4 regions of the Pantoea ananatis PA13 genome follow, and region 3 is predicted to be linked to each of the others. Evidence: predicted binding sites of a transcription regulator. Region 3 holds the regulator's gene; each other region holds the start of a gene.
The links. Region 3 encodes CRP, which controls carbon source genes, mostly activating them, when cyclic AMP is high. Its sites were predicted from a motif close to ATGTGANNNNNNTCACAT; they were not measured.
Positions count from the first base shown of each region.

Region 1: a site for CRP is predicted at 2,066-2,083, ahead of srlA (PTS glucitol/sorbitol transporter subunit IIC). Genes of this name have one in related genera too.
Region 2: a site for CRP is predicted at 1,245-1,262, ahead of PAGR_RS21895 (iron-containing alcohol dehydrogenase). Genes of this name have one in related genera too.
Region 4: a site for CRP is predicted at 892-909, ahead of PAGR_RS17515 (CdaR family transcriptional regulator). Genes of this name have one in related genera too.

Region 1 is NC_017554.1:3,617,967-3,621,965, reverse strand. Features, by position in the region: gene PAGR_RS17235 (PTS glucitol/sorbitol transporter subunit IIA) at 8-367, opposite strand; gene srlE (PTS glucitol/sorbitol transporter subunit IIB) at 392-1,414, opposite strand; gene srlA (PTS glucitol/sorbitol transporter subunit IIC) at 1,432-1,980, opposite strand; gene PAGR_RS17220 (NCS1 family nucleobase:cation symporter-1) at 2,481-3,980, opposite strand.
Region 2 is NC_017553.1:76,947-80,945, reverse strand. Features, by position in the region: gene PAGR_RS21900 (D-threonate 4-phosphate dehydrogenase) at 1-888, opposite strand, end outside; gene PAGR_RS21895 (iron-containing alcohol dehydrogenase) at 1,354-2,499, shown strand; gene PAGR_RS21890 (dihydrodipicolinate synthase family protein) at 2,519-3,403, shown strand; gene PAGR_RS21885 (sodium:solute symporter family protein) at 3,480-3,999, shown strand, end outside.
Region 3 is NC_017554.1:428,279-432,277, forward strand. Features, by position in the region: gene argD (bifunctional acetylornithine/succinyldiaminopimelate transaminase) at 1-469, shown strand, start outside; gene PAGR_RS01965 (YccS/YhfK family putative transporter) at 471-2,546, opposite strand; gene crp (cAMP-activated global transcriptional regulator CRP) at 2,605-3,237, opposite strand; gene PAGR_RS01975 (OsmC family protein) at 3,541-3,945, shown strand; gene PAGR_RS01980 (phosphoribulokinase) at 3,975-3,999, opposite strand, start outside.
Region 4 is NC_017554.1:3,674,914-3,678,912, reverse strand. Features, by position in the region: gene degP (serine endoprotease DegP) at 1-831, shown strand, start outside; gene PAGR_RS17515 (CdaR family transcriptional regulator) at 1,008-2,165, shown strand; gene PAGR_RS17510 (alginate lyase family protein) at 2,198-3,409, shown strand; gene PAGR_RS17505 (DUF3461 family protein) at 3,493-3,885, opposite strand.

The DNA of each region.
Region 1 (3,999 bases), 1.4 Mb from region 3:
CTCGCTCCTATGCAAAGAGTTTTACGGATGTTTCCGTCGTAATTCTGTCGGGCGCTTTTCCACTAACATGGATTGAACCAGGCAGTTGCGCGGTTGGCTGCCCGTCGAAAACAACGGTGATATGGCCCAGTTCGCGCAAGTTTTCGATCGCGACCTCACCGATGGCCGTCACGGCATAACACCGTTCTCCCAGCTGCAGGGTTGAACCCGTGACAGGATGCCCCGTCAGCGTGCCATGCTGGTGGATAAAGCAATAATCCTGAATATCGGCGGGTGCGCCTTCCCGAAATAAAATCATCATGTTTTCAAGCAGCGCATCGTGGGCGTTTATGCCCACTTTGATTATTTCGGTTTCAAAGTGCGTCATGACTTTTCTCCAGAAGGGGGGCGTTTAGTGATAAATAAAGGCAGAGACTGCCCAGGCAATCAGCACGGTAGGGGCACCGGTCAGGAAGCGGCCGACCAGAACGGAAGGAACCCCCACGCGCACGGTGTCCTGTTTCGCCTCCGCCAGCGATAAACCCACAGGAATAAAATCTGCAGCGGCTTGTGCATTGATGGCAAACAGGGCTGGCAGGGCAAGATGGGGCGGAATATGACCCAGTCCGATTTGAACGCCGATCAGTACACCAATAACCTGGGCTATCACGGCGCCCGGCCCCAAGAACGGCGACAGGAGCGGAAAGGAACAGATTAAGGCCAGCGTGATTAAGCCAAGAGGATTGGTGGCGAGTGGCGTCAGCCCGTGGGCAATCATATCGCCCAAACCTGAGGCCATGATGATGCCAATGATGGCCGCCACAAATGCCATAAAAGGGAGGATGGTCTTGAGTACGGTATCAATAGTATCCCGCCCGGCCTGGAAAAATTCGGCAACGACGGTCCCCATTCCTGTGCCAATTTTTGCCAGTAAACCGTCGCTTTGCTCGGTAATTTTTTTACTCGAGTCATAATCTTTCCCCGCGCCCGCGCCCGCGCCACGGGGCGCGGGGGCAGCACGTTTTTCGTCATGGGTGTGAATGACGTCTTTACTGCCGTGATCCTCGCGATTGACGATGCTGATATTCTCAGGCTTAACGCCAGAGACATAAATGTCTTCCAGGATATATTGTGCCAGCGGTCCGGACTTTCCTGTCGCATGGATATTCACGGTGGGGATACCGCGTTTGGGATAAAGACCACAACGCAGCGTGCCACCACAATCGATGATGGCCAGACCAATTTCATCGGCTGGCGGTTCCCCTTGTTTGAAACCATCTACGGCTTCCCAATGGGTGATTTCACTAATCCTGTCCACGATTGACGGTCGGGCGCCGGCGGTGATGTAAACAATTTTTTTCCCGGGTGTTATATCAAGTTGTAAAGGGCCGCCCCAACCGCTGCTTCCTTTTTCGATACGGATTTGTGTCGTCATTTTATTTTCCGCCTTTATTAGAGCTGAACGTTTTTATCGAGTTTGATGCCCATCTTTTTTTCAAACAGGCTGGTGGTGAGATCGGTAATCCAGCCGCGAAAAAAGTTAGTAAAAAGCCCAACCAGAAAATAGCTGACAGCAAGAGGGCCCAGGGGTAAGCCCAGGGTTGTCAGGCCACTGGCAACCCCTAAATAAACGAAGAGTTCACCCGGATTCACGTGCGGAAATAACCCATTCATTGAATGGCAACTGTATGACGAGGCCGCGTAATATCCTGGCTTATATTTCTCGGGCATAAATCGCCCCAGGCTGAGTGTCATCGGGTTACAAAAAACAAAGGTGCCAATAAGCGGTAAAAGCAAATAGCGTGATACAGAATTTCCCGCACATTTCTGTGCCAGCCGTTCAATTCGATGTTGCCCTACGAATCGGATTAACGCGTTCATTACGACTAATAAACTAATTAACAAAGGTAAAATTCCTGTCACCATGCCGACAAAAACTTCACCTCCTTTCTGGAACAGTCCAATAAACCATTCCGCACCAAAGGTGATTGCATCAATCATGTGCCGCTCCTTTTAAGGTTGCCCGGATTTTCACGTTGGTTAGGTCTTAACACGCAGAAAATATAGTCGTTTAAAAAGCATAAATATTTTATATAGATCACAAATAAATCATTTAACTTTCATTTTGAATCTTTTTTATTTTGAAATGAATGTTATCGGGTGTGGGAATCCCGCGTTCTTTCGTTACCGCGACGCCGGGATACGCAGAGGGTTTAATGACTTATCTCGCTGATTTTAAATGCCTTGTCACTGCAAATTTCTAGCAGGTCAAGACAGGGGGTAACGGGCACACGGCGCTTTTGCACGAAAGGGAGAGGGGGGCAAACAGGATGAGCGCGTATTCACCCACGAACATTATCTGGGGCGGTCAGGGCTGGCGCGCCAAACAGTCGGCAGTATTCGCCATCAAGGCGATCCGGTGTTCGGCTATTAAAAAAAACGACTCCAGTCAGAGTCGTTTATATGGTTATTGTACAGTCATACTGCGTCTGAACAGGGCGTTATTCCTTCTGCATGACCACCGTGCCGGCAGGCATAGTGAGGTCTTTCTGCTCGGTCTGCTTTTCTCGCGCCACTAACCAGTAGCAGCTTGCCGCCAGCGCCACGCCGATAAACCAGCTAAAGTTGGCCACCTGATGCAGGGAAGGGATAAAACTGATCACCAGACAGATAGCGACTGAGGGCAGCAAAGCGATAATGGCCTTCGGGTTAAATCCACCGCGATACCAGTAGCGCCCCTGCGGTGTGGCATCAAACAGATCGTCTACTGAAATACGGCCGCCCTTAATCAGATAAAAATCGGCTAACAGAATGCCAAACAGCGGGCCGATAAACGAACCCAGTACGTCGAGCGTGTAGTGAATCAGTTCAGGAGACTGAAACAGATTCCACGGTGTGAGCAGGACCGATCCGACTGCCGCAATCATGCCACCGGTGCGGAAACTGATTTTCTGCGGCGAACAGTTTGAAAAATCGAAAGCAGGCGAGACAAAGTTCGCCACGATGTTGATACCGATCGTTGCGGTGATCATGGTCAGTAAGCCAATCGCCACGGCTAAATCGCTGCCGACCATGCTGACGGTTTCAATAGGATCGGTAATCATTTTGCCAAACAGGGATTGAGTGCCCGATACAATGACAACGGTCACGATGGAGAACAGCAGAAAGTTGAACGGCAGTCCCCAGCGGTTACCCCGGCGGATCTCGCCCATGCTTTTGCCATAGCGGGAAAAGTCACCAAAGTTCAGCAGCGGGCCTGAGAAGTAAGACACCACTAATGCCGTTGCCGTAATCATCTGCCAGGTTTGTTCGCCTGCCGACAGCGACTTGCTGGCCAGCGTAAAGGAGATACCGTCGAAACCGGTTTTGTATACAATCCAGCCCGCCAGTGCCAGCATCACCACATACACTGCGGGGCCTGCGATATCGATAAAGCGCTTAATCGCACTCATGCCATGCCAGAACACCATTGCCTGCAGAACCCACATCACGCCAAAGCAGTACCAGCCCAGCTGCGATAAACCAAGCCAGTGGCTGTGGGTCAGGCTTTCAAGCGACGGGTAAAACTTCAGCAGCACCAGCATCAGCGCGTTTGCCGCCAGCCAGGTCTGAATACCGTACCAGGCAAATGCAATCAGGCCGCGGATTACCGCCGGAATATTAGCCCCGAAAACACCGAATGCCTGACGACAAATAACCGCATAAGGCACACCGGCCATCTGGCTCGGTTTAGCGACCAGGTTGGCGCAGAGCTGAACAATGCAGATCCCCGCCAACAGGCAGAGCAGCACCTGCCAGCTCGCCAGGCCCAACGTGAAGAAGCTCGCCGCTACCACATAGCCGCCCATGCTGTGTACGTCCGACATCCAGAAAGAAAAGATGTTGTACCAGGACCAGTTTTGATGGCGCGTAGGCGCCAGGTCTTCATTACATAGCTTTGGACTGTATGCTTTCCCGGCTTCAGAGGCCGATGTGCTACTCACCGTTGAATGATTTGGCATGAAACCTGCTCCTCTCAAA
Region 2 (3,999 bases), on a different replicon from region 3:
GGCTGAAGTACGCAGGAAAGGCAATCCTGCCGTGATGTTCACCCCGTCGTAAAAGCCAAGCAGCTTAAGCGGAATATGCCCCTGATCGTGATACATGGCGACAACAATGTCGTACATGCCTTCGTTACACTGCATGAAAACGGTGTCCGGTGGACAGGGGCCGTACACATCCATGCCCTGCGCTTTCATCGCTTCGACAGCGGGCGTCAGAATACGGATCTCTTCATCGCCAAACAGACCATTTTCACCCGCATGTGGGTTTACTCCTGCCACCGCAATACGCGGTTGGCTGAAACCGACCCGGCGTAAAAAGGTATCGGCAATCCTGACCACCGTTTCCACCCGCGCCTGACTCAGCGTATCCAGAAACTTGCGCAGGGAAATATGTGTGGTGACATGAATGACTTTCAGTTTATCGGTGTAGAGCACCATCGAATAATCTTTGGTGTCCGTTAGCTTCGCGAGTAATTCGGTATGGCCCGGATAGTGATGCCCTGCCAGATGCAGCGCTTCTTTATTCAGCGGCGCAGTCGCAATCGCCTTTACCTCACCACGCAGCGCCATTTCGGTCGCGCGCTTGATGCAACGGTAGGCCACATCACCGGCTTCTGGCTGAACCACACCACATTGCAACGCTTCGGGATGCGCCACCTTCTCATCAATAATATGAAGGATGCCGGGCGTGAACCGTGCCTCAGAAACCTGGTCGATCACCCGGAGTTCAACCTGAGGTGTGATGTTCATGGCCAGTATGCGGCGGAAAGTCTCAGCGCAGCCGATAACAACCGCGGGTGAACCATTCAATGCACCTTCGGCTAACGCTTTAATAATGATTTCAGGACCGATCCCGGCAGGATCTCCCATTGTTATAGCAACAGTATTCGTCACCTGTTTTCTCCTCAACGAAGCTCAATATTTCTGAAAGGGTGGTTTCATCTCCGAAAACACCGACTTTAATCAATACAGTCAGACTCCGGCCGCGACCGGGAAAGTATCTGTATGGCGCACAATCACCCGCCCGGCCCTCAATTCTGAATCCCGTCGCGCACGATGCCGTCGCAATCTCCGCACCTGAGTAATACCGCATTTGACGGTGCGCTGCGCATCACCAACGGAACACGCACCAGGCAGCAAATCGCGTGCTGCTCACTGACGGCTTCAGCTAAAGGCGCATTTACATACAGCGACCAGGTGTGCAAAGCACCCGCTCGATCATTTGATTATATTCAATCACAATCGATTATATGTGAGCAAGATCAATTTAATAAAGCGCCATTTTATTTATAAATTTAGTCGCTGAGTGATTGCGCTACAGCAGCATGATGAATTTCAGTCATAAACGGGGAGAAGAATGTGGCCATAATTAACAGCACGATATTAAGCGGTTCTCATGCGATAAACGCACTGGCGCCCGTCGTGGCGGGCAGAAAACGACTGCTGGTTTTAACAGATAAAAACATTGTGAATTTGCCGGCAACAGCGCAGATCCTCACGCTACTGGGGCAGGATGCTCGTCAGGTAGAGCTCATTGACGATGTTCCGGCAGAGCCGACGCATACTGACGTTGAAACAGTGCTGACGCGCACGGCAGGTAAGGCCTATGATTTGGTCGTGGGTGTTGGTGGCGGAAGCGTGTTGGATGTGGCGAAGCTCCTCTCGGTTTTATGCCATGCGTCCCGTCCTTCGCTCAAGGCTCTGCTGGACGGTCAGAAAATTGAAGCACGCTTGCCATCGCTGCTCATTCCTTCTACTGCGGGCACAGGATCGGAATCGACCCCAAATGCCATTCTGGCCATTCCCGAGCAAAATACCAAAGTCGGTATTATTTCGCCTGTCATGCTGCCAGATTATGTTGCCCTGATACCTGAGCTGACAACCAGCATGCCCGCGCATATCGCCTCCTCAACGGGAATTGATGCGCTGTGCCATTTACTTGAGTGCTACACCGCGACGATTTCGAATCCTGTCGGTGACAATGTTGCACTCATGGGGTTGTATAAATTATTCCGTCATCTGGAAACCTCCGTTAATGAACCGCATAACCTGACAGCCAAGCTGGAAATGCTGTGGGCCTCTTATTATGGCGGTGCAGCCATTGCCCATGCCGGTACCCATCTTGTTCATGCCCTGTCCTATCCCTTAGGCGGTACCTGGCATCTGCCTCACGGTGTCGCTAACGCCATTCTGCTGGCGCCCTGCATGAAAGTAGTGCGGCCCTTTGCGGTGGAGAAATTTGCCAACGTCTGGGATCTGATCCCGGAAGCCGATACCACGCTGAGTCAGGAAGAGAAATCACATGCGCTGGTTGACTATCTGGCCAAATTAGTCAAACGCCTCAACCTGCCTGATAACCTGGAAGCCCTGGGTGTGCCATCCGATGATATCGATTCCCTCAGTGAAGCGGCTCTGAACGTGAAGCGATTGATGAACAATTCGCCTTGCGTAGTCAGCCATCAGGATGTGGCTGCAATTTACCGGACACTTTTCCCCAGGATTTAATTTAAAAAAGGAGTGGGTAATGCGTAAGAAAATTGAAGGTGTGTTAACAGCTATTGTTACCCCTTTTGATAAAGAAGGCGGACTTAACCTTGATGAACTTAAGCGTCAGGTTATTCGCCAACTTAATGCGGGCAACGGTATTTTCTGTGGCGGCACTAACGGTGAGTTTTTTGTCCTTAATGAGAAAGAGAAACTCACTGTTACTGAAACCTGTGTTAATGAAGTATCGGGGCGCGCAAACGTTGTGGCGCATATTGGTGAGATTTCCACCCGCGAAACCATTCGGCTGGGCAAACAAATCGAAAAACTGGGCGTGGACGCAGTTTCGGTGATTACGCCTTATTTTGTGCCGCTTAATCAGCGCGAACTCATTCATCATTACACGGCCATTGCGGATGCCCTTTCCGTTCCGGTGTTTTTGTATAACATTCCGGCCAGGACGGGTAATACGATCGAGCCACAAACGGCCCGCACACTTGCTGAACACCCGAATATTATTGGCGTGAAAGACAGCGCCGGAAGCTATGAAAGCCTGAAAGGTTATCTGGATGCCGTTAAGGACAGTAAAGACTTCGATGTTCTGAACGGTCCGGACTCACTGATTCACCAGGGCTATGTCGAGGGATGCTCAGCCTGTATTTCAGGCCTGGCTAACGTCGCGCCGCGTCAAATCAATGCTATCTGGTCTCGCTTCCATGCCGGAGATCGTGAAGGATCGCGGCTGGCGCAAGAGCAGGTCACGGGCTTACGCACAGACCTTTATAAAGTGGCATTTTCACCCGCAGCAGTTAAAAAAGCGTTGCAGATTTTAGGTTATAACGTGGGCGAAAGCCGTTATGCCGTTCACTTTGATACCGCACAGGAAGATGAAATCCGCAGAATCATCAACCTGTACCTGAAATGATAATAAGAAGTAATAAAACGTAAAGACAGGGAGTCGCTGTGCTCCCCGAATTTATCTTGTTATATCTGAGGCTATAATGAAAACTTTCAACGCTCAGGACACCCTGATAATTATTGGCATCGTGGTGGCTTATATTTTATTTACCACCTGGCTAACGTTTCGCTTACGCAGTAAAAACTCTGGCGATTTTATGGAAGGCTCACGCGCCATGCCCGCCTTTATTGTTGGTATTCTGCTGATGTCAGAATATATAGGGGCAAAGTCGACCATCGGCACCGCGCAGGCCGCTTTTGAAGGCGGTATTGCCGCGTCATGGTCTGTTATTGGTGCGGCAATCGGTTTTCCGTTATTTGGTATGATTCTGGTTAAACGTATTTATAACACCGGCAAAATTACCATTTCGGGCGCCATCGCTGAAAAATACGGTAGCAGTACCAAGAATATCATTTCACTGATTATGATTTATGCCCTGCTGCTGGTAAACGTGGGTAATTATGTGAGTGGTGCCGCCGCTATCGCGACGGTCTTACACGTTACCCTGCCCATTGCTGCGTTTATCACCGCTATCGTCAGTACCTTCTACTTTGCGTTTGGTG
Region 3 (3,999 bases):
GACCTCGGCGAAGGCGCTGGGCGGCGGTTTTCCGGTAAGCGCCATGCTGACCACCAATGAGGTAGCCTCAACCATGGCGCCTGGCGTGCATGGCACGACTTATGGCGGCAATCCGCTGGCATGCGCGATCGCAGAAACCGCGTTAGATATTATCAATACGCCAGCTGTACTGAATGGGGTAGAAATCCGCCGCCAGCAGTTTGTTGAGGCGCTCAAGGCTATTGATGCGCGTCACGACCTGTTCAGTGATATCCGTGGTAAAGGCCTGCTGATTGGTGCAGCCCTGAAGCCGCAGCATGCGGGCAAGGCGCGCGATATTCTGAATGCGTCAGCTGCGGAAGGCGTCATGGTGCTGGTGGCCGGAACAGATGTGATGCGCTTCGCACCGTCGCTGATTATCGAGCCTGCCGATATCGAAGAGGGCATGGCTCGCTTTGCCCGCGCGGTAGAGAAAGTGCTGTCTGCCTGAGTTATTTGCGGCGCAGACTGCGCAACAGCCAGCGGCCATGATGAGGCCGCTGGTTCCAGGCCAGAGAAGAGATCGTGTGCATGACTTTCAGATGCTCCAGGATGCGCCTGACGTGCTGCTCCAGTACCGTGACCGGCCCCTCATTTATATCTTCCACGCCCTGTAGCAGATCCGTCTGCGAACTTTCCCCATCATATTCCAGCCTTTGCTGACACCGTTGCAGGGCGATCTCGCACCATTGCAGGTAGTGCTCAGCCAGCGTGGGCGGCAGCATGGTATGTTCGCGTGCCAGAATGGTCATGGCGTTAATGTGCTCCACGATAAACTGGCAGTGCGTGACCCATAAGCGCATATCCTGCAGGTAGCGTGAATTAAATCCCGGCTCCTGCATGGCCTGATTCAGGGAGTTGAATACGGCGTTATGCGCCTGGTTGACCTTAACCCGCTGGTAAGCCAGCGCATCGGGTGACTGCTCCGGGCCCAGCAACATTCGCAGGGCATCCTGACAGGCCTCCAGCGCATCATGGGCATTCTGGCGCAGCAGGGCACTTTGCCACTGCGGCCACAGCCATAACATGCCCCCAAAGGCGATCAGGCAGCCCATCAGCGTATCCAGCAGGCGGGGCAGTAAAAACTGTGCCCCGTTAAGGGAGAGCAGTTGCAGCGTATAAACGGCCGTAACCGTAAATCCCACTATTGACCAGCCGTAAAACTGGCGGGTAAAACGGTAGCTGATAAAGGTAATCACCAGCATGATGCTCAGCACCAGCGGTTCAGGCACATCCAGGCGTAGCGACGCCGCCGCGATAGCCAGTCCGGCAAAGGTTCCCAGGGCCCGGTGCTGAATACGTACGCGGGTTGCGCTGTAGTTGCTCTGGCTGACAAACATGATGGTCATCAAAATCCAGTAGGGCTTAGGAATCGAAAAGAACACGGCCAGGGCGCTGCCCAGCATCAGCATGACGGAAAAACGCCCGGCCGTTCGCAGTGCGGAAGACCGCAGCGACAGATAGCTCCGCAACGCGGGCAGCAGCGGTAAACGACGCTGGCGATCGGCCATCAGGTCGCGTTGATAAAGCGGCTTTTGGGTTCGAAGCACCCGGGCGATACGGCTGAAATGATAGAGACAGAAGTTACCCACCGGATTGTCCGGATGCTGAAGGGCGATTTTCTCCAGCGCACCCAACTGCTTGTCCATATCGAAACGACCAGAGAGTTGGTGATACAGAATATCGTCGGCCAGCGCGCGCAGCCGGGCTGAAATCGTTCTGGCGTTCCAGCGGATGACGGCTTCAGCATGGCTTTGCTCGACCAGCTTCTGGACCTCTTCCGGCTGATGCAGGCTGACGGAGATATGCTCCTGCAGATCCAGTGCTACCTGAAACGCCCGGGTCAGGCGTTTGTGGCTGTGATCGCGACTCGCAGACAGCATATGCATTTGCTGATAGCAGGTGTTGATCAGATCGATCGCTTTTTGCTGACGCGCCAGCAGGGGCGGCAGGGCTTTTTCCGGATCAGTCAGCTGCGTCAATAAGCTGTACTTGGCGTCACAGTAATTTGCCAGCTCACGGTAGATCAGGCTCAGGCTTTCGCGCATCGGCTGCTCTTTCCACAGCCAGAACCAAAACCAGTTGAACAGGCCATACCAGAGCGTTCCACCGATATAGAGCAGGGGCGGAACGTAAATGGGCATACGGCCAATCAGGCTGAGGGTAAAAATTGCCGCGATTAACGTGCCGGGCAGCAGTCGGGCGTGCAGCGGACTGATCTCTCCGGTGACGCCAAGCAGCAAAGGCAGGGCAAACAGGATGAGCGGCAGCGGCACGTCTTTAAGCAGCAGCCACTGCATCAGTAAACTGCCAAGGGCAAACAGGCTGCCGCCGATGATCAGGCGTTTAAAGAAGCGTTTGTGGGGCGTGTCCAGACCGGCAATGTTGCAGCAGGCGGGAACCAATGAGAACAGTAATCCTTTTTGCAGATCGCCGAACAGCCAGCCGAGCGCTACGGGAAGGCACAACACCAGCGTCTGGCGCAGCGCATAGTTAACTTCGGGGTGATAGATTATTCTTCGCCACATCGGCTCAACACAAGACATTCACGGCATAATGTCGCCATCACGCCGTGAACAGTCAGGCTTAGCGTGTGCCGTAAACAACGATGGTTTTGCCGTGTGCGGAGATCAGGTTCTGATCTTCCAGCATCTTCAAGATACGGCCCACGGTTTCACGTGAACAACCAACGATTTGGCCAATTTCCTGACGAGTAATTTTAATTTGCATGCCGTCAGGATGCGTCATGGCATCTGGCTGTTTAGCCAGATTAAGCAACGTTTGTGCAATGCGTCCGGTCACATCCAGGAAAGCGAGATTTCCCACTTTTTCTGACGTCACCTGCAGACGGCGAGCCATCTGAGAAGAAAGGCGCATCAAAATATCCGGGTTAACCTGAATGAGCTGACGGAATTTCTTGTAGGAAATCTCTGCCACTTCGCACGCAGTTTTCGCACGTACCCAGGCGCTGCGCTCCTGACCTTCTTCAAACAGGCCAAGCTCACCAATAAAATCGCCTTGATTCAGATAAGAAAGAATCATCTCTTTGCCTTCTTCATCCTTAATCAGTACCGCGACGGAACCTTTCACGATGTAGTAAAGCGTTTCGGCTTTTTCACCTTGGTGAATCAGCGTACTTTTGGATGGATACTTGTGAATATGGCAATGGGACAGGAACCATTCAAGTGTAGGGTCTGTTTGCGGTTTGCCGAGAACCATTCGCTATTATCCTCTATTGTAATCGTGCCCAAAATACAGGGCTCAGTTTCCCTGCCAGGCGATGAAAGCGTTAAGCGTGTTTCCATTCAGGAAATTATTCGGGCTGCATTTGCGCAGAGCGCATCATTCTTCCCGGCTTCGTCTTCGGATGACGAAAAATATTTTCAGCACTGTTTGTAGCACAGCTTTCGCCGACTGTCTTGTGTTGTCTCGCTTCAGCAATAAGGCTGATTTCTCCGGATTGCTGTTTACCAGGCAAAAGCGTACTCTGACGCAAAAACAGGGCATTCTGGGGGCCAGATTATGCAGGCAAGAGTCAAATGGGTTGAAGGGTTAACATTCCTCGGCGAGTCTTCGTCCGGACATCAGGTCTTAATGGACGGCAATTCCGGCGATAAAGCGCCCAGCCCTATGGAAATGGTGCTGATGGCGGCCGGCGGATGCAGCGCCATTGATGTGGTATCAATTTTGCAAAAAGGTCGCAACGATGTGGCTGATTGCGAAGTAAAACTCGAATCAGAACGCCGGGAAGAAGCGCCTCGCATCTTTACCCGCATCAACCTGCATTTTATCGTCAGTGGAAAAGCACTTTCAGATAAAGCCGTGGCGCGTGCGGTCGACCTTTCAGCTGAGAAGTATTGCTCGGTTGCCATTATGTTAGGCAAAGGGGTGGAAATTACCCACAGTTACGAAGTTATCGAGCTGTAATTATTCAGAGGCCAGCGCGGCCTCTGATTTTATTCAATGCGTTTGCCTTCCATG
Region 4 (3,999 bases), 1.3 Mb from region 3:
GGCGAAACCGTAACCTCGGGCATCGTGTCGGCGTTGGGACGCAGCGGCCTCAACGTTGAAAACTACGAAAACTTTATCCAGACCGATGCCGCGATTAACCGCGGTAACTCGGGTGGCGCGCTGGTGAACCTCAACGGTGAGCTGATTGGTATTAACACCGCGATTCTGGCCCCAGACGGCGGCAACATTGGTATTGGTTTTGCCATCCCCAGCAACATGGTGAAAAACCTGACCGCACAGATGGTGGAGTATGGTCAGGTGAAACGCGGTGAGCTGGGTATCATGGGAACAGAGCTCAACTCTGAACTGGCTAAAGCGATGAAGGTCGATGCGCAGCGCGGCGCCTTTGTTAGTCAGGTCGTGCCCAATTCCGCAGCAGCGAAAGGCGGTATTAAAGCGGGTGACGTGATCGTTTCTATGAACGGCAAGCCGCTCACCAGCTTTGCCTCGCTGCGCGCTGAAGTCGGCTCTTTACCGGTAGGCACGACGCTGAAGCTTGGCCTGCTGCGTGATGGCAAACCGCTGGATGTCTCCGTGCAGCTGCAGCAGAGCACCCAGGACAAAGTGCAGTCCGCTACGATTTACACCGGCATTGAAGGTGCAGATCTGAGTAATAACGCAGGCAAAGAGAAAGGCGTGCGGGTCGATAGCGTGAAAGCGGGCAGTGCGGCGGCAAGAGTGGGTCTGAAAAAAGGCGACCTGATTCTTGGCGTCAACCAGCAGCCAGTAACCAACTTAGGGGAACTACGCAAGATCCTCGATACCAAACCACCGGTACTGGCGCTGAATGTGCAACGTGGCGACACATCGCTCTACCTGCTGATGCAGTAATCACTGCTTGATGCTTATCAGGCGGACTTCGGTCCGCCTTTTTTATGGCACAGATCACAAATGTGATGCCTGCCGCATTTCTGCCAAAGCCGGCGCGGCTATGGGCGAATGCATAATGTTCTCCGCGTGTCACACGGCTATTCTGTCCTTCCTCTCATATGACTCAGGAGATAAGGATGGCTACCTGTCATCTCGACGCGCGGCTGGCGCAGGAAATTGTTGCGCGCACCATGAAAATCATTGATGGCAATGTCAACGTGATGGATGCGCGTGGGCGAATCATTGGCAGTGGTGACAGGGAGCGCATCGGGGAGTTGCATGAGGGCGCGCTGTTGGTGTTGTCTCAGGGGCGCATCGTGGATATCGACGATGCTGTGGCAAAACATCTGCACGGCGTGCGGCCAGGCATCAACCTTCCGCTACGTATTGACGGGGCGATCGTGGGCGTCATTGGCCTGACAGGCGAGCCGGGCGCACTGCGTCACTATGGCGAATTAGTCTGTATGGCGGCAGAGATGATGCTGGAGCAGGCCCGACTATTACATATGCTGGCTCAGGACAGCCGACTGCGTGAAGAGCTGGTGCTCAACCTGATAAGAAGTGATGCGCTGACGCCACAGCTGACAGAGTGGGCACAGCGCCTGGGGATCGATCTTAATCAGCCCCGCGTGGTGGCGGTGATCGAAGTCGACAGCGGGCAGTTAGGCGTGGACAGCGCCATGTCTGAATTACAGCAGCTGCAAACCTTACTCACCACCCCCGTTCGGGATAACCTGATAGCCATTGTGTCGCTAACCGAAATGGTCGTACTGAAACCGGCATTAAACACACACGGACGTTACGACCGTCACGATCATCGCAAGCGGGTTGAGCAACTGATGCAGCGAATGAACGAAAGCGGTCATCTGCGCATGCGTATTGCGCTGGGCAACTTCTTTACCGGTCCGGGCAGCATCGCCCGCTCTTACCGCACTGCGCGCACCACCATGGCCGTTGGAAAGCAGCGCATGCCAGACGTCCGCAGCTATTTTTATCAGGATCTGATGCTGCCGGTATTACTGGACAGTTTACGCGGTGGCTGGCAGGCGAACGAGCTGGCACGTCCGCTGGAAAAACTGAAAAGCATGGACAGCAACGGTTTACTGCGCCGGACCTTAAGCGCCTGGTTCAGCAATAACGTCCAGCCCGGCGCAACATCACGCGCGCTGTTTATTCATCGTAATACGCTGGAGTATCGACTGAATCGGATCGCTGAGTTAACCGGACTGAACCTTGGTCATTTTGACGATCGATTACTGCTGTATATTGCGTTACAGCTGGATGAGCAGGGCTGATGACGCTGCTTATGAAACCATGAGGACGCCCGATGCGTATATTGCCCGCCATACTTTGCCTGCTAATCGTTACGTTTACCTGCCAGGCACGGCCTGACAGCCTGATTTTTCTCTCTACTGATGCCCTGATGAATACCCGGCAGGCTTTGCAGAATCATCAGGCGAGCACACTGACGGAACAGGCCTGGCGTCAGCTGCAACATCAGGCAGAAAAGGCGCTCAGCCAGCCCGATCCCAGCGTGATGGATAAGGGGCTGATGCCGCCCAGCGGATCGCGGCATGACTATCTGAGCCTGAGCGCCTACTGGTGGCCGGACGGAAAGCAGAAAACGGGGTTGCCCTGGATTCGTCGGGATGGTGAGATTAATCCCGACACGAAAAATAACCAAACCGACGGCGTGCGGCTGGCGCGCTTTAGCGCAGATGTACAGACACTCTCGCTGGCCTGGTTCTTTTCTGGCGATGCACGCTATGCCAGCAAAGCACAATCGATGATCCGCCACTGGTTTATCGATCCTGCCAGCCGTATGAATCCAAACCTGAATTATGCCCAGGGGATTCCAGGCAGGACGCCTGGCCGTCATGATGGCGTACTGGATGGGCGCTATTTTGCGACCCGCATTGTTGATGCGCTGGTGCTGTTGCGCCAGTCACCCGGCTGGCGCGACAGCGACGAGGCGGCGTTACATCGCTGGTTCAGTGACTATCTTAGCTGGCTGCAGACCAGCCAGCTGGCGCAACAGGAGCGGGATGCCCCAAATAATCATGGCAGCTGGTACAGCGTACAGGTTGCCGGTATTGCCGCTTACCTGGGCAAAAACACGGTGATCGCTGATATGTCGGCGCTGGCCAAACGAAAAATTGATGGGCAAATACAGAAAGAGGGGACTCAGCCACTTGAGCTGGCGCGAACCCGCTCCTTTCATTACAGCGTCTTTAATTTGCAGGCGCTAACCGCTATCGCGGCGTTAGCTTCTCAGCGTGGGCTGGACGATCTCTGGCACTATCAAAACAAGCAGGGTGGCTCGCTACTGGCGGCGCTGGATTATATGGCGCCCTTTAGCGATCCATCACGCCGCTGGCCGTGGAAAACCCGCGAACGCCAAAGCGAGCGGTTAATCCCCTTACTGCTGTTGGCTGACGTCACACTTAAGTCAGAACGTTACCAATCCTGGATTGATCGTCCTGAATGGCGTACCGGCTCAGCAGAGGTGCTACGTGATGTGGTGTTACTCAGGCGATAGCCGCGCAGATTGCCAATAAAAAAGGCCAGACGCGTCAAGTGAATCACACTTAATGCGGCTGGCCTGATGTAAATCTGAAATAATTAACGGCCGCTGCGGGTCAGTTTTTCCAGATCGGATTCAATTTCGGCGATTTTATGGGAAACGACGCCTTCAAGATGACGCAGATCATCAAGGATTTTACGTTTCAGATCGACTTCCACCTGATCGCGCTGGCAGATCTGGTCCAGTTCATCGATCACATAACGCAGGTTCGGGCTGATTTCCTGCACTTCGCGATAGCCTTGTGACGCGTTATCAGCAACGACGGTCTTGCGCTGGCGAGGATATTTAAATTTCACGCTTTTGGCGAAAAATTCACCTTTATCTTTGCGGAAATAAATTTTCAAAATATCGTTATTCGCTTCCTGACGCAGGCTGTAGCGATCGATATCGTCAGGGTTACTAATGCCTAAGCTCTTAATATTGTCATACATAATTATTTTCCACCAAATGATAGGCGCGCAGAATTGTTCATGACTTAATGACTATAGACATAAATAACATGAATCAGTGCGCAACAGGATTTAACTGGCGCGAATTATGACCTG